3 regions of the Enterobacter sp. RHBSTW-00175 genome follow, and region 3 is predicted to be linked to each of the others. Evidence: predicted binding sites of a transcription regulator. Region 3 holds the regulator's gene; each other region holds the start of a gene.
The links. Region 3 encodes LexA, which represses DNA repair genes until DNA is damaged. Its sites were predicted from a motif close to TNCTGTATGTACATACAGNA; they were not measured.
Positions count from the first base shown of each region.

Region 1: metR (HTH-type transcriptional regulator MetR) is a predicted target of LexA. The motif match lies at 4,188-4,207, and genes of this name have one in related genera.
Region 2: HV107_RS24620 (DinI-like family protein) is a predicted target of LexA. The motif match lies at 1,817-1,836, and genes of this name have one in related genera.

Region 1 is NZ_CP055930.1:1,923,871-1,931,809, reverse strand. It holds gene rhtB (homoserine/homoserine lactone efflux protein) at 1-405, opposite strand, end outside; gene pldB (lysophospholipase L2) at 515-1,507, shown strand; gene yigL (sugar/pyridoxal phosphate phosphatase YigL) at 1,533-2,333, shown strand; gene HV107_RS09105 (carboxylate/amino acid/amine transporter) at 2,416-3,315, shown strand; gene metR (HTH-type transcriptional regulator MetR) at 3,203-4,156, opposite strand; gene metE (5-methyltetrahydropteroyltriglutamate--homocysteine S-methyltransferase) at 4,272-6,533, shown strand; gene HV107_RS09090 (PRD domain-containing protein) at 6,548-7,384, opposite strand; gene HV107_RS09085 (glycoside hydrolase family 1 protein) at 7,408-7,939, opposite strand, start outside.
Region 2 is NZ_CP055930.1:5,086,093-5,094,031, forward strand. It holds gene HV107_RS24605 (NAD-dependent succinate-semialdehyde dehydrogenase) at 1-223, shown strand, start outside; gene HV107_RS24610 (carboxymuconolactone decarboxylase family protein) at 265-591, shown strand; gene HV107_RS24615 (NAD(P)H-quinone oxidoreductase) at 632-1,612, shown strand; gene HV107_RS24620 (DinI-like family protein) at 1,892-2,131, shown strand; gene HV107_RS27565 (hypothetical protein) at 2,221-2,439, shown strand; gene yedE (selenium metabolism membrane protein YedE/FdhT) at 2,600-3,811, shown strand; gene yedF (sulfurtransferase-like selenium metabolism protein YedF) at 3,808-4,041, shown strand; gene uspF (universal stress protein UspF) at 4,189-4,623, shown strand; gene ompW (outer membrane protein OmpW) at 4,679-5,314, opposite strand; partial or broken gene HV107_RS27445 (YkgJ family cysteine cluster protein) at 5,593-5,766, shown strand; gene HV107_RS24650 (YciC family protein) at 5,792-6,535, shown strand; gene HV107_RS24655 (septation protein A) at 6,593-7,132, shown strand; gene yciA (acyl-CoA thioester hydrolase YciA) at 7,238-7,633, shown strand; gene tonB (TonB system transport protein TonB) at 7,672-7,939, opposite strand, start outside.
Region 3 is NZ_CP055930.1:2,433,414-2,441,352, reverse strand. It holds gene traF (conjugal transfer protein TraF) at 1-119, opposite strand, end outside; gene HV107_RS11530 (cupin domain-containing protein) at 290-778, opposite strand; gene zur (zinc uptake transcriptional repressor Zur) at 895-1,407, shown strand; gene HV107_RS11520 (CsbD family protein) at 1,477-1,686, opposite strand; gene dinF (MATE family efflux transporter DinF) at 1,807-3,144, opposite strand; gene lexA (transcriptional repressor LexA) at 3,208-3,816, opposite strand; gene HV107_RS11505 (diacylglycerol kinase) at 3,925-4,293, opposite strand; gene plsB (glycerol-3-phosphate 1-O-acyltransferase PlsB) at 4,447-6,867, shown strand; one part of gene HV107_RS11495 (IS3 family transposase) at 6,973-7,868, opposite strand; one part of gene HV107_RS11495 (IS3 family transposase) at 7,868-7,939, opposite strand, start outside.

The sequences.
Region 1 (7,939 bases), 510 kb from region 3:
CTGCGGGAACAGGGCTGCAAGGAAGACGATACTTTTCGGGTTCGTCAGGTTCACAAACACTGCGCGCTTAAACAGACGTCCACGCGTTTGCGCTTGCGCAAGGGTGTTCAGGTTGATGGAGCCTGCCGCGCGCCACTGCTGAATACCGAGCCAAATCAGGTACGCCGCACCGGCCCATTTCAGCACTTCGAACGCCAGCACCGAGCGGGAAAACAGTGTCCCCAGGCCGATACCGACCAGCACGATGTGAATGCCCAGCCCGGTCTGCAAACCGGCAATGGATGCCGCCGCACCACGATAGCCGTGGTTGATCGAAGTGGTCATGGTGTTAATCGCGCCAGAGCCTGGTGAAAGGCTGAGGATGATGGATGTCAGCAGGTAAGCGAACCACCACTCGAAGGTCATTTGAAACTCCCGAATCGTCTGTTTTTATGCCACAATACGCTATTGTTGAGTCATTTTGTGACCTGTCACGAAAAAACGATATTCCTTGGCTTACAGGGGTGGAAACCCGATGTTTCAGCAGAAAAAGGATTGGGAAACTCGAGAAAACGCATTTGCTGCTTTCTCTATGGGCCCACTTACCAACTTCTGGCGTCAGCGTGAAGAGGCCGGATTTACCGGAGTGGGCAATGTTCCTGTACGCTTTGTTCGTTTTCGGGCTGAAAAAAACGATCGTGTCATTGTGGTTTGCCCTGGTCGCATAGAGAGTTACGTCAAATATGCCGAACTGGCGTATGACCTGTTCCACAGTGGTTTTGACGTGCTGATTATTGACCATCGCGGGCAGGGGCTTTCCGGGCGAATGCTGTCGGACACCCACCGTGGTCACGTAGATAATTTCAGTGATTATGTCGACGACCTTGCGGCATTCTGGCAGCAGGAAGTGCAGCCCGGCCCCTGGCGGAAACGCTATATTCTCGCGCATTCAATGGGTGGTGCCATTGCCACGCTGTTCTTGCAGCGCCATTCGCATCAATGTGATGCCATTGCGCTCAGCGCGCCCATGTTTGGCATCGTGATGCGTTTTCCTGACTGGATGGTACGACATATTCTCGACTGGGCTGAGGGCCATCAGCGTATTCGGGAAGGTTATGCTATCGGAACAGGACGCTGGCGCGCGCTGCCGTATGCCATGAACGTGCTGACCCACAGTCGACAGCGATACCGTCGTAACCTGCGTTTTTATGCCGATGAACCGCGTTTACGCGTTGGCGGCCCCACCTATCACTGGGTGCGGGAAGGCATTCTTGCCGGTGAGCAGGCGCTGGCGGGTGCTGGTGATGACAGCACGCCGACATTACTGCTTCAGGCGGAAGAAGAGCGTGTGGTTGATAACCGTATGCATGACCGCTTTTGTGAACTGCGTGCCGCCGCCGGTCACCCTTGTGAAGGGGGTAAACCGTGGGTCATAAACGGTGCGTACCATGAGATCCTTTTCGAAAAGGACACCATGCGCTCAGTCGCGCTCAACGCTATTGTCGAATTTTTCGACAGGCATAACTGATTTTCTATTGAGGTTAAATTTCCCTATGTACCAGGTTGTTGCATCTGACTTAGATGGCACGCTGCTTTCCCCCGATCACACCTTATCGCCTTTTGCGAAAGAAACCCTGAAGCTCCTGACTGCCCGTGGCGTGAACTTCGTGTTTGCCACCGGTCGCCACCACGTGGACGTGGGGCAGATCCGCGATAACCTGGGCATCAAAGCCTACATGATCACCTCCAACGGTGCGCGCGTACACGACACCGATGGCAACCTGATTTTCACGCATAACCTTGACCGGGATATCGCCACCGATCTGTTCGGCGTGGAGCACAACAACCCGGACATCGTGACCAACGTGTATCGCGATGATGAGTGGTTTATGAACCGCCATCGCCCGGACGAAATGCGTTTCTTCAAAGAGGCCGTGTTCAACTACACCCTGTATGAGCCAGGCCTGCTGGAGCCGGAAGGGATCAGCAAGGTGTTCTTCACCTGTGAAAGCCACGAAGAGCTGCTCCCGCTGGAGCAGGCGATCAACGCCCGCTGGGGTGACCGTGTTAACGTCAGCTTCTCTACGCTGACCTGCCTGGAAGTGATGGCCGGTGGCGTCTCGAAAGGTCACGCGCTGGAAGCGGTGGCACAACGTATGGGCTTTGAACTGAAAGACTGCATCGCCTTCGGCGACGGCATGAACGATGCGGAAATGCTCTCGATGGCGGGTAAAGGCTGCATCATGGAGAACGCGCACCAGCGTCTGAAGGATCTGCACCCGGAACTGGAAGTGATCGGTTCTAATGCCGACAACGCCGTGCCGAATTATCTGCGCAAGCTGTTCCTTGAATAATCTTCATTTGGTTGTTTATTGCTCAGTTGTCAACTAAAGAGTTCGCTACAATGCCTGTCCTTCTTTCAGAGAGACAAGCATTGTGGCGCTACTCATTATCACCACTATTCTGTGGGCCTTCTCCTTTAGCCTGATTGGCGAATACCTTGCGGGTTCGGTGGACAGTTACTTCTCAGTGCTGATGCGCGTGGGGCTGGCGGCGCTGGTATTCCTGCCGTTTCTGCGTACGCGTGGCCAATCGCTGAAAACCATTCTGCTGTACATGCTGGTGGGGGCAATGCAGCTCGGTATCATGTATCTGTTCAGCTTCCGCGCTTACGTTTACCTGTCGGTATCCGAATTCCTGCTGTTTACCGTGTTCACACCGCTCTATATCACGCTGATTTACGATCTGCTGAGTAAGCGTCGCCTGCGTTGGGGCTATGCGCTGAGCGCGCTGCTGGCGGTTGTCGGTGCGGCGATCATTCGCTACGACAAAGTGAGCGACCACTTCTGGACCGGTCTGATGTTTGTGCAGCTGGCCAACATCAGTTTCGCCATTGGCATGGTGGGTTACAAACGCCTGATGGAAACCCGTCCGATGCCGCAGCATAACGCCTTTGCCTGGTTTTATATGGGGGCGGCTATTGTTGCCGTGGCGGCGTGGTTTATGCTCGGCAACCCGCAAAAGCTACCGACCACTTCCGTGCAGTGGGGCGTTCTGGTCTGGCTGGGCGTGGTGGCCTCAGGGCTGGGATACTTCATGTGGAATTACGGCGCTACGCAGGTAGACGCCGGTACGCTGGGGATCATGAACAACGTGCATGTGCCTGCGGGTTTGCTGGTCAACCTGGCTATCTGGCAGGAGCAACCGCACTGGCCGAGCTTTATTATTGGGGGAACGGTGATCCTGGCTTCGCTGTGGGTACATCGCCGTTGGGTCGCTCCGCGCTCCGCACAAACGGAAGATGGTCGCACGCGTGGTTCCGCGCTGAACGAATAAACGCTTCTGTAATCGGTTGACGTTGCTCGCCATCGCGCACGGCAGCGTACAGCCGGCTCCACAGTCCTTCACCCAGGGTTTTGGTCACCACCAGGCCCTGGCGTTCAAAACTCTCCACTACCCAGTGCGGCAGTGCCGCAAGACCCATTCTGGCGGCAACCATCTGAATTAACAGCAAGGTGTTATCCACGCTTTTCAGCTGCGGGTTAATGCCTGCAGGTTGCAGGAAGTGACGCCAGATATCCAGGCGACTGCGTTGTACCGGGTAAATCAGCAGCGTTTCCGTGGCCAGATCTTCCGGCGTGATGCGTGTTTTAGCGGCCAGCGGATGATCCGGTGCCAGCACCAGGCGCACTTCATAATCAAACATTGGCGAGTAGTGCAGGCCGCTGCGCGGAAGGATGTCTGAGGTCATGACCAGATCCAGCTCGCCCTGCTGGAGCGAGGGCTGTGGGTCAAATGTCACGCCGGATTTAAAGTCCATCTCCACCTGCGGCCACTTCTGGCGGAAGTTCTCAAGCGCGGGGGTCAGCCACTGTATACAGCTATGACACTCAATGGCGATGCGCAATTTTGTCTGCTGCGGTTCGTTGCAGGACTGCAACGCGCTGGCAATTTGCGGCAGCACCTGATTTGCCAGTTGCAGCAAAATCTCACCCTGCGGGGTAAAGCGCAGCGGCTGACTCTTACGCACAAAAAGACGGAAACCGAGGCGTTGTTCCAGATCGCTGAACTGGTGTGAAAGGGCAGACTGGGTCTGGTGCAGCGTGGCCGCAGCCGCTGCGAGAGAACCGCAGTTCCGCAACGCTTGTAGCGTTTTCAGGTGTTTTATCTCGATCATGAAAGTCCTTCACTTCGGCATGAACATTTTGCGCTTGAGGAATATACAGTACCTGCCAATTATAGAAGTGTAAACATCTGGACGTCTAAATAACGAATTTCACAAGGGGTACACCATGACAATCCGCAATCACACACTCGGTTTCCCTCGCGTTGGTCTGCGTCGCGAACTGAAAAAAGCGCAAGAAAGCTACTGGGCAGGAAACTCCACCCGTGAAGAGCTGCTGGCCGTGGGCCGCGAGCTGCGCGCCCGTCACTGGGATCAGCAAAAACAGGCGGGCATTGACCTGCTGCCGGTGGGCGATTTCGCCTGGTACGACCATGTTCTGACTACCAGCCTGCTGCTTGGCAACGTGCCGGCTCGTCATCAGAACAACGATGGATCGGTCGATCTCGACACCCTGTTCCGTATCGGCCGTGGCCGTGCGCCGAGCGGTGAGCCCGCTGCAGCAGCAGAAATGACCAAGTGGTTCAACACGAACTACCACTACATGGTGCCGGAATTTGTCAAAGGCCAGCAGTTCAAACTGACCTGGACGCAGCTGCTGGATGAAGTGGACGAAGCGCTGGCGCTGGGCCACAAGGTGAAGCCTGTGCTGCTTGGCCCGGTCACCTACCTGTGGTTGGGTAAAGTGAAGGGCGAGCAGTTTGACCGCCTGAGCCTGCTGAACGATATCCTGCCGGTATACCAGCAGGTGCTGGCGGAGCTGGCAAAACGCGGTATCGAGTGGGTGCAAATCGACGAACCTGCGCTGGTACTGGAGCTGCCGCCGGAGTGGCTGAACGCCTTTAAACCCGCGTATGACGCGCTCACAGGCCAGGTGAAGCTGCTGCTGACCACCTATTTTGAAGGGGTCACCCCGAATCTCAATACCATTACCGCGCTGCCGGTACAGGGCCTGCACGTTGACCTGGTCCACGGTAAAGATGATGTGGCGGAGCTGCACAAACGTCTGCCTGCTGACTGGCTGCTTTCTGCTGGTCTGGTGAATGGCCGTAACGTCTGGCGTGCTGATTTGACAGAAAAGTATGCCCAGATTAGTGCGATTGTCGGTAAACGTGATCTGTGGGTGGCCTCTTCCTGTTCGCTGCTGCACAGCCCAATTGACCTGAGTGTTGAAACGCGTCTGGATGCCGAAGTGAAGAGCTGGTTTGCGTTCGCCCTGCAAAAATGTGAAGAGCTGGCGCTGCTGCGTGATGCGCTGAACAGCGGTGACACGGCCGCCATTACCGAATGGAGTGCTCCAATTCAGGCGCGTCGCCACTCGACTCGCGTACATAACGCGGCTGTGGAAAAACGTCTGGCCGCCATCACCGCCCAGGACAGCCAGCGCCAGAGCGCTTATGAAGTGCGTGCCGAAGCCCAGCGCGCCCGTTTTAACCTGCCAGCCTGGCCGACAACCACCATCGGTTCATTCCCGCAGACCACTGAAATTCGCGGCCTGCGTCTGGACTTCAAAAAGGGCAACCTGGATGCGAACAACTACCGCACCGGCATTGCCGAACACATCAAACAGGCGATTGTGGAGCAAGAGCGTTTAGGACTGGACGTGCTGGTCCACGGTGAAGCCGAGCGCAACGACATGGTGGAATATTTTGGTGAACACCTGGACGGTTTCGTCTTTACCCAGAACGGCTGGGTGCAGAGCTACGGCTCCCGCTGCGTGAAGCCGCCGGTGGTGATCGGCGATGTCAGCCGCTCGGAAGCAATCACCGTTGAGTGGGCGAAGTACGCCCAGTCCCTGACCGACAAACCTGTCAAAGGCATGTTGACCGGCCCGGTGACGATTCTCTGCTGGTCTTTCCCGCGTGAAGACGTGACCCGCGAAACTATCGCCAGGCAGATTGCGCTGGCGCTGCGTGATGAAGTGGCGGACCTGGAAGCGGTGGGGATTGGTATTATCCAGATTGACGAACCGGCTCTGCGTGAAGGTTTACCGCTACGTCGCAGCGACTGGGATGCTTATCTGGCGTGGGGCGTTGAGGCGTTTCGCATTAACGCTGCCGTCGCAAAGGACGACACCCAGATCCACACACATATGTGTTACTGCGAATTTAACGACATCATGGATTCCATCGCTGCGCTGGACGCCGATGTGATCACCATTGAGACGTCACGTTCAGACATGGAGCTGCTGGAGTCCTTCGAAGAGTTCGAATACCCGAACGAAATCGGACCGGGCGTTTACGATATTCACTCCCCTAACGTACCGAGCGTGGAATGGATTGAGGCGCTGTTGCAGAAAGCGGCACAGCGTATTCCGGCGGAGCGTCTGTGGGTAAACCCGGACTGCGGCCTCAAAACCCGCGGCTGGCCAGAAACCCGCGCCGCGCTGGCGAATATGGTGAAGGCCGCGCAGAATCTGCGTCAGGGTTAACCCCGGCGCTCGTTTTACGCCTGCCCATCCATCAGGCGGCTAATATGAATGCTTAACCATGTCAGCTCATCTTTCGGTAAGGTGAGCTGATATTTATCCTGCACATAGTCGCGGATCACCCACGCTACGGTCATCGCATCCGGGCGATGGCGCATCAGTTCCTGATAAAAATCCTCGGTTTCACTCAACGCAATCTTCCCCGCCAGAACCCGCTCGGCAAAGTAACGCAGATGAGTAATAAAGCGCATATAGTTCACCGATTGCGTATCAATCGCCTGACCGAGTTTATAGCGCACGATTTCGGCGATACGGTTCACCAGCTCAACCTGCTGGTGGGCGCTGCTGTCGTCATCCTGACCGCTGGCGTTGATCAGATGAAAAGCGATATTGACTGCTTCGTCTTCCGGTAACTCAACGTCAAACTTATCGTTCACCTGCGCACGTGCCAGCAACCCTACGCCATACTCCTGCGGGTAGTAGCGCTTCACTTCCCAGCTGAGCTTATTGTGGATGAGGTGCCCGCTGCGGCAGCGTTCCACGGCAAAGTGCAGATGTTCTGCGAGTGTGAAGAGCAGCACCGAATTGAGCCTGTCCCCGCACTGACTGCGTGCAAGGGTAAGAATGTCGTGACTGATATCGAAGAATGCCGCAGGAATGGTGTCCGTTAACGATAAAAAATGGCGGGATTTGAGGTCGCTCAGCGGCAGGAAAACTTTCTCTACCTGCGCGAGATCGATGCTGGTGCCGGGTTTTGCGCCAAAGCCGATCCCCTTGCCGAACAGGATCATCTCCCGCTGGTCGTTGTCGACCAGCAGCATACTGTTATTAAGCGATTTTTTTATCGTTATCACGGTTATTCCTGCGGCCGGGCCGGTTAGCTCATGTCAGCGCCATTGCTGGCAATCACTTTTTTGTACCACCAGAAAGAGTCTTTCTTGAGGCGTTTTAACGTGCCGTTGCCTTCATCGTCCTGGTCGACATAGATAAATCCATAGCGCTTGGACATCTGCGACGTGCCCGCGCTGATAATGTCGATACATCCCCAGGTGGTGAATCCCATCACATCCACCCCTTCATTAATAGCGGCCAAAGTTTGCTCGAAGTGGGCGCGGAAATAGTCGATGCGATAGCTGTCGTGGATCTCGCCGTTTTCGACCACATCTTTCGCCCCGAGGCCGTTCTCAACGATAAACAGCGGTTTCTGGTAGCGGTCGTACAGTTCAAGCAGGGAGATCTTCAGCCCGACCGGGTCAATCTGCCAGCCCCATTCAGAGGCAGGCAGGTACGGGTTTTTCACCCCAAGAACCGTGTTACCGGGGATACGCTCGATGTCCGGCTGTGTCGATTCGGTCATCGACATGTAGTAGCTAAAAGAGACGAAATCGACGGTATTTTCTTTCAAAATA
Region 2 (7,939 bases), 2.7 Mb from region 3:
CCGCCTGCCGTATGCCCTGTCAGCTTACGCTTTTACGCGTGACGCCCGTACCGTGCTGGATGTTGGCGATGGCCTTGAAGCCGGAATGATCGGCATTAATCAGTACCGCATGGTGGCGACGGAACTGCCTTTCGGCGGCATGAAAGAAAGTGGGCATGGATCTGAGGGTGGCCGGGAAGGTATCGGCCATTACCTGGTGAATAAATTCATCAGCCAAATCTAAAACACACTGGCATTAATTACAGATTATAAGAGGAACTGACCATGAAACCTGTTGATTTTACTCGTCCGCGCGAAGCTGCCCGCGCATTTACCCCTAAACTTTCCGACTTCGTTGAGCAACCGCTGTATTCCGATGTCTGGACAGATCCGGACCTGGCACCGCGCGACCGTAGTCTGGTTACCATCGCCTGTCTCATTGCGCTGAATCACTCCAATGAGCTACCGGCCCACTTGCGTCGCGGCATTGAAAACGGTCTGACCAAAACAGAAATTTCCGCCCTGATTACGCACATGGCGTTTTACGCAGGCTTTCCGGCAGCGATTACCGCGTCTGGCTATGCCAATGCCACGTTTGACGAACAGGCCTGAATGACGGGTTATCCATCTTCTTATTTCAGGAAACAGAACCATGAAAGCAATCACTTTTGATCAATTCGGTCCGGCAGATGTACTTCACATCAGTGAAGTCGCAGACCCACAGTTGCGCCCCAATGATCTGCTGGTCCGCACGCGGGCCGCGGGAGTTAACCGGGCCGACCTCACCCACAGACGCGGCGGGTATGGCCGTCCTGATTTTGGAGACTCGACGATTATGGGGTTGGAAATCGCCGGTGACGTTATTGCCGTCGGGGAGAATGTAAAAGGCTATAACGTGGGTGACCGTGTTATGGGTATCGTCGGGGGCGGGGCTTACGCGGAAATGGCCCGTATCGATTACCGGATGGCTATGCCAGTGCCGGAAGGTATGGACTATATCCATGCGGCGGCCATTACCGAGGTCTTTGTAACCGCCCATGAAGCACTTATCCATCTGGGGAAACTGAAACCCACGGAAACGGTACTGATCCACGCCGGGGCCGGCGGTGTGGGAGGTGCCGCCGTGCAACTGGCGCACGCGACAGGCGCGACGGTAATCACCACCGCGAATGCTGCAGCACACGATCTCGTTCACCATCTGGGTGCTGATCACGCCATTGATTACGCGACAGAAGACTTCTCGGAAGTTGTCGCCAGCATTACGGATAACAAGGGGGTTGATCTTATTCTCGATTTTATTGGCGCGCCTTATTTTGAACGAAACGTGAATGCACTCAACTTTGGTGGACGTCTGGTGCAGATTGGCATCATGGGGGGGATTGAAAACGCGAAGATACCGCTGGATCGGGTGTTGTACCGCCATCTGCAGATTATCGGTACGGTAATGAAATCGCGTTCGCAAGAAGTGAAACATGAGATGTCCCGCCGCTTTAGAGAGTGCTGGTTAACTCGCTTCGGTAAGGATGGGCTGAACCCGGTGATTGACAGCGTATTCCCGCTGGCGGAAGCCAGTAAAGCTCACCAGCGTATGGAAGATGGCCTTAACGTCGGAAAAATTGTGCTGACGATGTAGATGACGCGAACGAGAAGGCTTTTTTCCTGCCTTTTCGTCGCACCCCCTTGGCTGTTCGATGTCAGAGGATGAATCAAGTACTGCCATAAAAAACATCACTATAGGGCTAAAAGTGATATCAGAGTATTGCTGTTACTCTGCTTGTCAAAGCGAAGTTCGGATGTCAGGTGGGGTGGGTACGAGTTGTTTCCTTACCCACCCATTGACTGTATACATGTACAGTGGTATTTTTAGGGTTACAGATCAAGCCAAGACTATTTCACATTCTAAGGAAAGGTTATGTTCGTAGAACTCGTTTACGACAAACGCAATTTCGAAGGCCTGCCAGGTGCAAAAAACATCATTCTGGATGAGTTAACAAAGAGGATTTGCCGCGTTTTCCCGGATGCAGACGTTCGCGTTAAACCAATGATGACGCTTCCAGCGATCAACACTGATGCGAGCAAGCATGAAAAGGAGCAGATAAGCAGGGTCGTGCAGGAGATGTTTGAAGAAGCTGATATGTGGCTTGAAGCTTAGTCTTCACTTGATGGTCTTCAATACCAGCAGGCAGTCAATTGATGATATGCCTGCCTGTAAACCGTGACTTTCCGCCCGCCGGAAATTTCTTGTATAAAGTGCAAAACGGCAACATCGTAAATGAGCGCCATCTGTTTTCTATCCAGTCCGTTGGCAATCAGCCTACCGGCCAGCGCCGGGATGATATTGCAAAAATGAAATCCTCAGATATCAAAGACGGTTACCTGCATAGTTTCACGAACAGCATTCATTATCAGAGCGTCTTGAGCGAGGGAAAGAGTTTACCAGGCTTGTCATTTAATTTTTGAATATCCCTTGCGTACCAGAGCATGAAGTTTTGATGATTGAGGTCATTAAAAAGGCAGGTATTTTGGAGAAAAGTTTTGGAGAGGTTTTGGAGAAAGAAAAAGAACTATATATTCCAGCCCGTTAAATCCACATACACCTTCTGAGTTCAGAGGCACAGTCATGACATGGCATCATTTCAAACAGACTTACCTGGTTAAGTTCTGGTCTCCGGTTCCGGCGGTTATCGCCGCGGGCATTCTCTCTACCTACTATTTCGGGATCACCGGCACCTTCTGGGCGGTAACGGGTGAGTTTACCCGTTGGGGTGGGCAATTATTACAGCTCGCGGGCGTGCATACCGAAGAGTGGGGCTATTTTAAACTGATTCATCTGGATGGTACTCCCCTGACCCGTATCGACGGGATGATGATTATCGGCATGTTTGGGGGCTGTTTTGCTGCCGCGCTGTGGGCAAACAACGTGAAGCTACGAATGCCAAAAAGCCGGATCCGCATTATGCAGGCCGTCGCAGGCGGTATTATCGCAGGCTTTGGCGCCCGCCTGGCGATGGGCTGCAACCTGGCAGCCTTCTTTACCGGTATTCCTCAGTTTTCACTTCATGCCTGGTTCTTTGCCGTGGCAACGGCCATTGGCTCTTACTTTGGCGCGCGCTTTACGCTACTGCCCTTCTTCCGCATTCCGGTGAAAATGACTAAAGTCAGCGCCGCCTCGCCACTGACACAAAAACCCGATCAGGCGCGTCGTCGATTTCGACTCGGGATGCTGGTCTTTTTCGCCATGCTGGCCTGGGCATTATGCACCGCCCTTAACCAGCCGAAACTGGGCCTGGCAATGCTGTTCGGCGTTGGATTTGGCTTACTGATAGAACGTGCGCAGATCTGCTTCACTTCAGCATTTCGCGATATGTGGATAACCGGCCGTACAATGATGGCAAAAGCCATTATTGCCGGGATGGCGGTCAGCGCTATCGGTATTTTCAGTTACGTGCAGCTCGGCGTTGAACCGAAAATCATGTGGGCTGGTCCCAATGCGGTGATCGGCGGTTTACTGTTTGGTTTCGGGATTGTGCTGGCCGGTGGATGTGAAACGGGCTGGATGTATCGTGCGGTAGAAGGCCAGGTGCATTACTGGTGGGTTGGACTGGGCAATGTGATTGGCTCTACGGTGCTGGCGTACTTCTGGGATGATTTATCCCCGGTTCTGGCAACCAACTGGGACAAAGTTAACCTGCTGAACACCTTTGGTCCGCTGGGCGGTTTACTTGTGACATACGCCCTGCTGCTGATTGCATTTCTGCTGGTTGTCGCCCAGGAAAAACGCTTTTTTCGCCGCAAGGCCACTAAGACTCACCCCCAGGAGAATATCGCATGAAAGAGATTGTACCTGACTATCGCCTGGATATGGTCGGCGAGCCTTGCCCTTATCCGGCTGTCGCAACGCTTGAAGCCCTGCCTCAGCTTAAGAAAGGGGAAATTCTGGAAGTGGTGAGCGATTGTCCGCAATCCATTAACAACATTCCTCTGGATGCCAGAAACCACGGCTATACGGTGCTGGATATTCAACAGGATGGTCCTACCATTCGCTATTTGATTCAGAAATAATCCCTTCGCGCCCCGTTCCGGGGCGCACTGAATTTTACCTGAACACACCTGAAAAATGCCCTGGCTCCCATTTTGCGCGCTAATCTCACCGGCGATGTTTCGGCGGGCTAGACTTAAAGCGGACAAAAAACAAACAGGAGGTGCGGCATGTTTCATTCCATTTTGGTTCCTCTCGATATTTCCGAAAATCGCCTGACCGATCGGGTGATCCCCTATGTTCAGGCGAACGCAGCAATCGGCAACGCAAGTGTGCATTTTCTGACGGTTATTCCGTCTATGCCTTATTACTCGTCACTGGGGCTGGCTTATTCGATTGAAACGCCGAAACTGGCGGAGATACAGCAACAAGCGCTTGCTAAGCTGGATGAGGTGGTTAAACAGTTCAACTTGCCCGCAGACAAAGTGCATACCCATGCCATTTCAGGCTCACCTAAAGATCAGATACTGAAGCTGGCGGATTCCATCAGTGCCGATTTGATTATCATTGCCTCTCATCGCCCTGATATTTCGACCTACCTTTTAGGGTCAAATGCGGCGGTTGTTGTTCGTCATGCCACCTGTTCGGTGCTGGTTGTTCGATGAGGTGTTGTGCTACAAAGCGTAGATCAACCACCTGCCTGGCAGGTGGTTGTGATACTCAGAAACGATAACCCGCCGAGAACATAAATACCCACGGATCCAGACGGGTGCTAACGCTCTGTTGTTCGCCGCCTGCTTTAAAGCGCACATCCGTGTCGATATCCATATACCAGACGGACATATTAATCAGCCAGTCGCGGTTAATCAGGTAATCCAGCCCGACCTGTCCCGCCACACCCCAGGAATCTTTCAGGCTGAGATCTGAAAGACCCGCATCTTTACCGGTATCGTTAAACTTCTCATTAAAGAACGTGGTGTAGTTTACGCCCGCACCAATATAAGGACGCGCCTTGCTGCTGGCATCACCAAAATACCATTGCGCCATTAAGGTTGGCGGCAACAGGTTAACCGTCGCGATATTACCGGTAGGCCCGGTGCCAACGTGATGACGGAATGGTGTTGCGGCTAACAGTTCTACCCCGATATTTTCGGTTGCCATATAGGTAAACGTCAGGCCCAGTTGGGTGTTGTTACTGACGTTAAAGCCACCCAGTTTACCCAACACATTATCGGAACCTTCCGTTGGTCGAACCGTTGCCGAACCTGCGCGAATAAAGAATTCGCCTGCTTCATGCGCGTACGCGCCGCCAGAGATACTGCTTAAGATAAGGGCTGCCACTGCTAATTTTTTCATATCCGCTCCATCGTTGTGGTTTTATTTCGGAGCAGAATATACTCACAAATGAGTAATAAGTGATCTAACACAGATCACATAAAAACCAGTAATTTAACATTCATTGATCTGAGTTAATTTTTCATAACTAATCAGAAAGGAGTAAATCGTCTCTAAGTCAATTTTTGCCTTTTCACAGTAACAAAATATTCCGCTTTCCCCCTCTTGTTCTCTTTTCAGCGGCTGGATAATTGAGCTGTTTCACAGTTTGATTTGATGCGCCCTTATTTGCAGATGTGCCGACACACTGCCGCGAACTTTCAATGTCTGGCGAGGATGGGCAGGTCAATGAGGCCTGTAATCGAGCCAGAGCACGCTACGGATTACCTCCGCTTTACAAAGATATGCTTTTCCATACAAGGCTTGATGCTGCCACCGCAGACTTATCCGGTGTACAATTGCCGGCTAATTAACACCTGCAATACTCAAGGAGAGTGCATGTCTATCACGGCGAAGTCTGTCTACCGTGACACGGGGAATTTTTTCCGCAATCAGTTCATTACCTTTTTACTGATAGCGTTGCTATGTGCGTTTATCACGGTGGTGCTTGGCCATGCGTTTTCACCCAGTGATGACCAGATTGCCAGCCTGAGTCAGGGCGACAATCTTGCAGGCAGCGTGGGCCTATTTGAACTGGTGCAAAACATGACTCCCGAACAGCAGCAAATCCTGCTGCGGGCATCTGCTGCATCAACCTTCTCCGGCCTGATTGGCAACGCCGTTCTGGCAGGCGGGGTTCTGCTGATGATCCAGCTGGTGTCTGCGGGACAGCGTGTTAGTGCCCTACGCGCTATCGGTGCCAGCGCACCGGTTTTACCGAAGTTGTTCATCCTTATCTTTTTAACCACGATGCTGGTTCAGATTGGCATTATGCTGGTCGTTGTACCTGGCGTTCTTCTGGCGATTGTTCTTTCCTTCGCACCCGTGATGGTTGTGCAGGATAAAATGGGAATATTCGTCGCTATGCGCAGCAGCATAAAACTGGCATGGTCTAATATGCGCCTGGTTGCTCCAGCAGTAATCGGCTGGTTGCTGGCCAAAACGCTTTTGCTGCTGTTTGCACCAAACTTTGCCGTACTCACGCCAAACGTTGGCGCGGTAGTGGCCAATACGCTGAGCAATCTGATTTCAGCGGTATTGCTGGTCTACTTGTTCCGCCTGTATATGTTAATTCGTCAGTAATCATGATGGCCGGGTATGTCGCTGTACCCGGCTCAACGAAGAAGATGGAATCACAGAATGAAGCAGTTTCTTGATTTTTTACCCCTTGTCGTATTTTTCGCGTTTTATAAGCTCTACGACATTTATGCCGCCACAACGGCGCTGATCGTCGCAACCGCTATCGTGCTTATCTACAGCTGGGTGCGTTATCGCAAAGTTGAAAAAATGGCGTTGATCACGTTCGTTCTGGTCGCCGTGTTTGGCGGGTTAACCCTGTTCTTCCATAACGATGAATTTATTAAATGGAAGGTCACGGTCATTTATGCCCTCTTTGCTGGTGCGCTGCTGATCAGCCAGTGGGTCATGAAAAAGCCTTTAATCCAGCGTATGTTGGGTAAAGAGTTGACGCTCCCGCAGGAAGTGTGGTCGCGACTGAATATCGCCTGGGCGGTGTTCTTCATTCTTTGTGGCCTGGCCAATATCTACATCGCCTTCTGGCTGCCGCAGAATATTTGGGTCAACTTCAAAGTCTTCGGCCTGACCGCCCTGACGCTTATTTTTACGCTCTTAAGCGGTGTTTATATTTACCGCCACATGCCTCAGGACGATAAGCACTGACAGTTTTTTACCAGAACGCTCGCCCTACGGGCGTTCTGGTCTATTCTCACCAGCCGAAAATCATAGTAGCATCCCGCCTGAAGTCTTCAGTTACGAGTTAAAACAATGACAACAAATGACGCCCCTCAGGGCGAAATGGTATTACGCACACTGGCAATGCCCGCGGACACCAACGCCAATGGCGATATTTTTGGTGGATGGTTGATGGCACAAATGGATATGGGCGGCGCGATCCTGGCAAAAGAGATTGCTCACGGACGCGTGGTGACCGTTCGGGTAGATGGCATGACATTCCTTCGCCCGGTTGCCGTGGGTGATGTCGTCTGCTGTTATGCGCGCTGCGTGAAACGCGGTAACAGCTCAATTTCGATCAACATTGAAGTGTGGGTGAAAAAAGTCTCTTCCGAGCCTATCGGTCAGCGTTATAAAGCGACCGAAGCGCTGTTTATTTATGTGGCAGTCGATAGCCAGGGCAAACCCCGCCAGCTACCTGCAATTTAATGCCAGACAAAAAAAGCCTCCGTTCTGGAGGCTTTTTTTTATTCCATTTGTGCCCCGCCATTCATGCGGAACACGATATTCACAACCAATCCACTGCCGGGCTTGCCTGCTTCATAACGCCACTTGCGCATGGCGTCTTTCACATCGCGTTCGAACATGTTAGAAGGCTGCGCAGATAATATTTCGATGTTATCAAGGCGGCCATCTGGCGTAACGTCAAATTTCACGCGAACACGCCCTTCAATACGCAGCGCCCGAGCACGCTGCGGATACTGTGGCTGGTTGCGGCTCAATGCGCGCGGGCCT
Region 3 (7,939 bases):
CCCGTGCCACCCATCGCGTCACTACGCGCTTCTGTCCAGGTATTGGCTGCTCCCGCCTGATTTGCCATAAACAAGGAGACAGCGATGCTAACCACCGAAAATTTAAAATGTTTCTTCACAGTATGCTCGTCTTATAGTCTGTTATGAAATAACCCCTGTCTGTTATCACCCAAACAGGAACGAACTATTGCTGTGAATAAGTACAAAAAGACCCGCTATTTCCCTAAGTTAAATCACCACCGGGCCTGTTGTATTTTGTGACGGCCTTCAATATTTATAGAAGAGGATATTATTTTCGCCCAGGTTTTCCATCGTGCGGGCCAAAAAACTGCGGCGGATGGTCTACCCACCGGTCTTCACGCGTGGCGGCATAAACCGGATTCAGTGGATAATAGATGCGGTTGTGCTTTTTGTTGGCCTCGCCAACGACCAGCAGCCGGACCTCTTCATCCGTATTGTTGATAAAGGTATGGCATACCCCGGTTCCGGCCGGAAACCCCACGCTATCACCCGGCTCCAGCTTCCACAGATAGCCATTTATCCAGGCTTCCGGATAGCCTTCCAGTACATAGATAAACTCCTCTTCGTCACTTTCCGCATGGGGATAAGACGTACGCCGCCCTGGCGGCAGGCGTTCGTGATGAATACCAATTCGCCCCAGGCCAAGTTTACGGGCCAGTGGTGCGCCAATGGAAAAACGCTCAGTGCTGTCGGGATAAGTAGAATCATCCGCGCCTTCCACATCGCGCCAGTGTCGAATACAGTCAGGTCTTTTCATTAGGTGTTTCCCCGAATTTCAATGCCTCAGGTATAGCACACCTGGCGGTTCTCGGTGTTTTTAACAGAACATGATAAAGTGAGGGTTTTCCATCCCATATACAGCCGAGGTGCTAAATGGATAAGTCCACAAAAGAGCTGCTGGCGCAAGCTGAAAAGCTCTGTGCGCAACGCAATGTGCGCCTGACCCCACAGCGCCTTGAAGTATTGCGTCTGATGAGCCTGCAACAGGGCGCCATCAGTGCGTATGATTTACTCGACCTGCTGCGCGCAAGCGAGCCGCAGGCCAAGCCGCCTACCGTCTATCGCGCGCTGGATTTCCTGCTGGAGCAGGGCTTTGTGCACAAGGTCGAATCAACAAACAGCTATGTGCTGTGCCATTTATTTGATCAGCCTACCCACACCTCGGCCATGTTTATCTGCGACCGCTGCGGCGTGGTGAAAGAAGAGTGTGCAGAAGGTGTTGAAGACATTATGCATACGCTGGCAGCCAAAATGGGCTTCGCCCTGCGCCATAATGTGATTGAAGCACACGGATTATGCTCTGCGTGCGTGGAAGTCGAATCATGCAGCCATCAGGATGCGTGCCAGCATGACCACTCCATTCTGGTAAAGAAAAAACCGCGCTAACGGCAAAAGATAAGGCGGCTCAGGGCCGCCCTCAGGGTGTACATCCTTGTACTTGCGGGTATTACCGGTCTACCAGCGATAGTCGTTACGCTTTTCCCAGTCGCCGACTTCTTTCTCCGCCTGATCTTTGGCGTAGCCATAGCGTTCCTGAATTTTACCGACAAGCTGATCGCGCTTTCCTTCGATGACCGTCATATCGTCATCTGTCAGCTTACCCCATTGCTCTTTCGCTTTACCTTTGAACTGTTTCCAGTTGCCGCTGATTTCGTCTTTATTCATCATCAGGTCCTCATCGTTAAAGAGTGAAAGGGCCGCCCAAAACCTTCATTTCATGCTGGACGTGATAACAATTTTAGTTGAGCATCTGGCACTCAGGAATTTATTCAGAATCTTTTACCATCAGGAGATGTCGTGACGAGATGAAAGCCAGGTATTATTTTTCCAGTGACGACGCCAGATAAACGCCAGCGAGAGGCCACGAAGAAGAAGAAAGACCGCGAGGGCCAGCCATAACCCATGATTCCCCAGATACGGCACCGTGAGCAGCGTTAAACCAAACCCACCCACCGCGACCGCCATGCTGTTACGCATTTCCGCGCCACGCGTTGCGCCAATGAACATCCCGTCGAGTAAATAACACCAGACGCCCACAACCGGTAAGATCACCTGCCAGATGATGTAGTGGCTTGCCAGCTCACGCAGTGCAGGTAATGACGTGAGCAGCGCAACAATATACTCACCAAAGCAGGCGTAGATGAGTGCAAATGCCAGCGCCACCAGTCCAGCCTGACGACATGCAGCACGCCAGACATCATGTAATTGCCCGCTTTCGCGCGCGCCATACGCTTGCCCGGAATGGGCTTCTACCGCGTAGGCAAAGCCGTCGAGGGCATAGGCGGTAAAGGTCAGCAGCGTCATTAACACCGCGTTGACAGCAACGATTTCCGGGCCAAGCCGCGCGCCAAAGACCGTCAGAGTGCCAAAGCACAGTTGCAGCAAAAGCGAGCGCAGCATGATGTCGCGGTTAAGCGCCAGCAGCTTGCGGATATTGCCGCGCCAGGCAGCCTTCAGCAGTGCAGGTGTTATGCCCCGCATAACCAGAACACGCCAGACCATCCACAACCCGATAATCAGCGTGCCGTACTCGGCAATAGCCGTTGCCAGCGCCGCGCCCTGCACATTCATGTGCAACCCCATAACCAGCCAGAGGTCGAGCACTATGTTCAGGACGTTCCCGACAACCAGCAGGATAACGGGAGCACGGGCATACTGAACGCCCAGCAACCAGCCCAGCAGAACCAGATTCGCCAGAGATGCCGGTGCGCTTAGCCAGCGAATATCAAGGAAAAGCCGTGCCTGCTCCAGCACCGCTTCACTGCCACCTACAATGTGTAATGCCAGCTCAATCAGTGGTGTACGCAGCAGAACGATAAGTACACCCGCACCCAGCGCCAGAATTAACGGCTGTACCAGCGCACGCGCCAGACGCAGGGGATCTTTTGCGCCAAACGCCTGTGCCGTTAACCCGGTGGTGCTCATGCGTAAAAAAAGCAGCAGCATAAAGAGGAAGCTGGTTGCCGTTGCGCCAATCGCCACGCCACCCAGATACACCGGTGAATCCAGATGACCAATAACCGCCGTATCGACCAGCCCCAACAGCGGAACGGTGATATTGGAAAAAATCATCGGCAGTGCAAGACGCCACAATGCCTTATCGGAAGCAGTCAGCAGTGACATGAAAAATACCGGGAGTGGGAAATGAATCAGGCTACGGAGGCTCCGTAGCCTGTCAGGGGGAGATTACAGCCATTCTCCGTTGCGGATGACGCCAACCGCCAGACCTTCAATGGAGAAGTTATGTTCGCGAAGATCCACCACGATTGGGGAGAATTCGCTGTTTTCCGGCAGCAGTTGCACAGTATTTCCCTGTTTTTTCAGGCGCTTAACGGTAACTTCGTCATCAATACGCGCCACCACCACCTGGCCGTTGCGCACATCCTGAGTCTTATGAACCGCCAGCAGATCGCCATCGAGAATACCGATATCTTTCATGGACATGCCGCTAACGCGCAGCAGGAAATCTGCACTCGGTTTGAACATGCCAGGATCGACCTGATAGTGACCTTCAATATGCTGTTGTGCGAGCAAAGGTTCACCTGCCGCGACACGGCCAACCAGCGGAATGCCCGTCTCTTCTTCTACCAGCAGACGGATGCCGCGTGAAGCGCCAGAAACAATCTCAATCACGCCTTTACGCGCCAGCGCTTTAAGGTGTTCCTCGGCAGCATTTGGAGAACGGAAACCCAGACGCTGCGCGATTTCCGCACGCGTAGGTGGCATTCCTGTCTGGCCGATATGATCCCGGATGAGATCAAACACCTCTTGCTGCCTGGTCGTTAACGCTTTCATTCCGCCCCCTGGGTGTATATACAGTTATGCTGTGAGTATATACAGTCAAAGGTGATTTTGGAACCAAAAACTGCACAAAAAACCAGGGACTTAATTATTCCTCGAGGCTCATCGGAAATGCGACCAAAGCAGCGTGACCCAGGTGATAACCGCAGTGATAATCGCCAGCAACACGGCGGCAGACCCCATATCTTTTGCACGACCAGAGAGCTCATGGAAATCAGAGCCAATACGATCAACTACCGCCTCAATAGCGCTATTGAGAATTTCCACTATCATCACCAGAAGCACAGAACCAATAAGAAGAACGCGCGTTATGGCATCAACATCAAGGAAACAGGCAATGATTACCGCAACGATTGCGGCAACGCCTTCCTGACGAAAAGCGGCTTCATTGATCCACGCGGCACGGAAACCTTTCCATGAATAGCCGGCAGCTTTGATGATTCGGGTTAACCCAGTGGTATTATTGGCCATTAAAAGAACCTTTTATTAGAAATAGCGTCAGTAACTATAGACGCAGTGCGTTTACTGCCGCCTGAAGTATGACGGGTAACAACAGAAATTTTGCGCGCTTTCTGTTATCCTTGCGCCGCAATTGCATTATTAACCAGAGGCTTTACATCGTTTATGTCCGGCTGGCCACGAATTTACTACAAATTACTTAATTTACCATTAACCGTTCTGGTAAAAAGCAAGTCTATCCCAGCAGAACCCGCGCTGGAATTAGGGCTCGATACCTCTCGCCCTATTATGTATGTTTTGCCTTACAACTCGAAGGCAGACTTGCTCACGCTCCGCGCCCAGTGTCTGGCGCATGATTTACCCGATCCGCTTGAACCACTGGAGATCGACGGTACTCTGCTGCCGCGCTACGTGTTCATTCACGGCGGGCCGCGTGTGTTTACCTATTACACGCCAAAAGAAGAGTCCATCAAGCTGTTCCACGACTACCTCGATCTACACCGCAGCAATCCTGATTTGGATGTGCAGATGGTGCCGGTATCGGTGATGTTTGGTCGTCGCCCAGGTCGCGAAAAAGGGGAAGAAAACCCACCGCTGCGGATGCTCAACGGTATCCAGAAATTCTTCGCGGTGTCCTGGCTTGGTCGCGATAGCTTCGTGCGTTTCTCTCCTTCTGTGTCGCTGCGCCGTATGGCAGATGAACACGGTACGGATAAAATCATCGCGCAAAAACTGGCTCGCGTGGCACGTATGCACTTTGCGCGCCAGCGTCTTGCAGCCGTAGGGCCGCGCCTCCCGGCGCGTCAGGACCTGTTCAATAAATTGCTGGCGTCTAAAGCCATTGCCCGCGCCGTGGAAGACGAAGCGCGCAGCAAGAAGATTTCGCATGAGAAAGCACAGCAGAACGCCATCGCATTGATGGAAGAGATCGCCGCGAACTTCTCCTACGAGATGATTCGCCTGTCCGATCGTATTCTGAGCTTTACGTGGAACCGCCTCTATCAGGGGATCAACGTCCACAACGCCGAGCGCGTGCGCCAGCTGGCACATGACGGCCACGAAATTGTCTATGTGCCCTGCCACCGCAGCCACATGGACTACCTGCTGCTTTCCTACGTGCTTTATCATCAGGGTCTGGTGCCACCGCACATCGCGGCCGGTATTAACCTGAACTTCTGGCCAGCAGGGCCGATTTTCCGCCGCCTTGGTGCCTTCTTTATTCGTCGTACCTTCAAAGGTAACAAGCTCTATTCCACCGTATTCCGCGAATATCTGGGCGAGCTGTTCAGCCGTGGTTATTCCGTTGAGTATTTCGTGGAAGGTGGGCGTTCCCGTACTGGCCGCCTGCTTGATCCGAAAACCGGCACGCTGTCGATGACTATCCAGGCCATGTTGCGCGGCGGTACCCGCCCAATTACGCTGGTGCCGATTTACATCGGTTACGAGCACGTGATGGAAGTGGGAACGTACGCCAAAGAGCTGCGCGGTGCGACCAAAGAGAAAGAGAGCCTGCCACAGATGCTGCGTGGTCTGAGCAAGCTGCGTAATCTGGGTCAGGGCTACGTGAACTTCGGCGAGCCAATGCCGCTGATGAACTACCTTAACCACCATGTCCCGGAATGGCGCGAGTCTATCGACCCTATCGAAGCGATACGCCCTGCATGGCTGACGCCAACGGTGAACGGCATTGCCGCCGAGCTGATGGTGCGTATTAACAACGCAGGTGCGGCCAACGCCATGAACCTGTGCTGTACTGCGCTGCTGGCATCGCGTCAGCGTTCACTGACCCGTGAACAGCTTACCGAGCAGCTCGATTGCTATCTGGACATTATGCGGAATGTTCCGTACTCAGTGGACTCGACGGCGCCTGCCGCAACCGCCAGCGAGCTTATCGATCATGCCTTGCAGATGAATAAGTTCGAAGTTGAGAAAGATACGATTGGCGACATCATCATTCTGCCGCGCGAGCAGGCGGTGCTGATGACTTACTATCGTAACAACATCGCGCATATGCTGATGCTGCCTTCGCTGATGGCCGCCATTATTACCCAGCATCGTCGTATTTCTCGTCAGGACCTGCTGCGTCATGTCGACGCGCTGTATCCGATGTTGAAAGCCGAGCTGTTCCTGCGCTGGAGTAAAACCGAGCTGGCGGCAGAGCTGGATAAATTGACCGAAGAGCTGCGTCGTCAGGGGCTTATCACCGTCAATAATGACGAGCTGCATATCAACCCATCTCGCTCCCGCACCCTGCAACTGCTGGCGGCTGGCGCGCGTGAAACCCTGCAACGCTATGCCATTACGTTCTGGTTGTTGAGTGCTAACCCATCCATCAACCGCGGCACGCTTGAGAAAGAGAGCCGCACGCTGGCACAGCGCCTGTCGGTACTGCACGGCATTAACGCGCCAGAATTCTTCGACAAAGCGGTATTCAGCTCTTTAGTGCTGACGCTGCGTGATGAAGGGTTTATCAGTGATACCGGCGATGCCGAGCCAGAAGAGACGCTGAAGGTTTACCAGATGCTGGCTGATCTGATTACGTCTGATGTGCGTTTAACGATTGAGAGCGCGACGCAGGACGAATGATGTTAATCGCGGCCTGATGCCCTCACCCCGGCCCTCTCCCACAGGGAGAGGGTGAAAATAAAAAAGCAGCCATCTTGAAGTGAACCCCATATATTGGACACGTTCTTAACTGGCGGCTGACATGGCCTGGGTTCGGTATTGTACCGGACTCAGGCCGTTTAGTTTTAGCTTGATTCGTTCGTTGTTGTAGTAGTGGATATACTCTTCCACCGTTTTTCGTAGATGGTCTGTATTTTCAAACTCTTCGTGGTACCAACATTCTGTTTTCAGCAGACCAAAAAAATTTTCTATCACTGCATTGTCCAGACAGTTCCCTTTGCGCGACATGCTTTGTTCTATGCCTTTAGCTTTAAGTTTCTCCTGATACCGTGCCATCTGATACTGCCAACCCTGATCAGAGTGCAGTACCGGTCTGTCACCCGGTTTCAGCCTCTTGACGGCTTTGCTGAGCATGTTTTCGACCAGATTCATTCCCGGATGCGTCGTCATATTCCAGGCTATTATCTCGCTGTTATACAGATCAAGCACTGGTGACAGATACAGCTTTGTCCCTTTTACGTTGAACTCTGTCACATCCGTGACCCATTTCTGGTTTGGACTGCTGGCCTTAAAATCACGTGCAAGGGTATTTGGCGCTACTTTACCGTAGGTGCCTTTGTATGACTGATACTTTTTGCTTCTCAGGCATGAGGCCAGCCCCATCTTGCGCATCAGTTTCCGTACTGTTTTATGATTAATGCCATAGCCTTCATTACGCAACGCCAGGGTAATGCGCCGGTAACCATATCGTCCTTTATGATAGTGGAACAGTGCGGCTATTCTTTGCTGTTCGCCCTCATAGCGCTCTCCACGGCTATCTGCTTTGACATGCCAGTAGTACGTGCTGCGAGGTAATCCTGCTATATGAAGCAGCATTCTCAGGTTATGGTTTCGCCTCAATTCGGTAATTATTTTTGCTTTGTCTTCTGCTTTTCCCGAATCAAGGCCTGAAGCTTTTTTAGGTAGGCATTCTCAACACGCAGGTATTCAAGTTCTTCCTCAGCGTTCTGGAACGCTGGACGGGGATTATTAA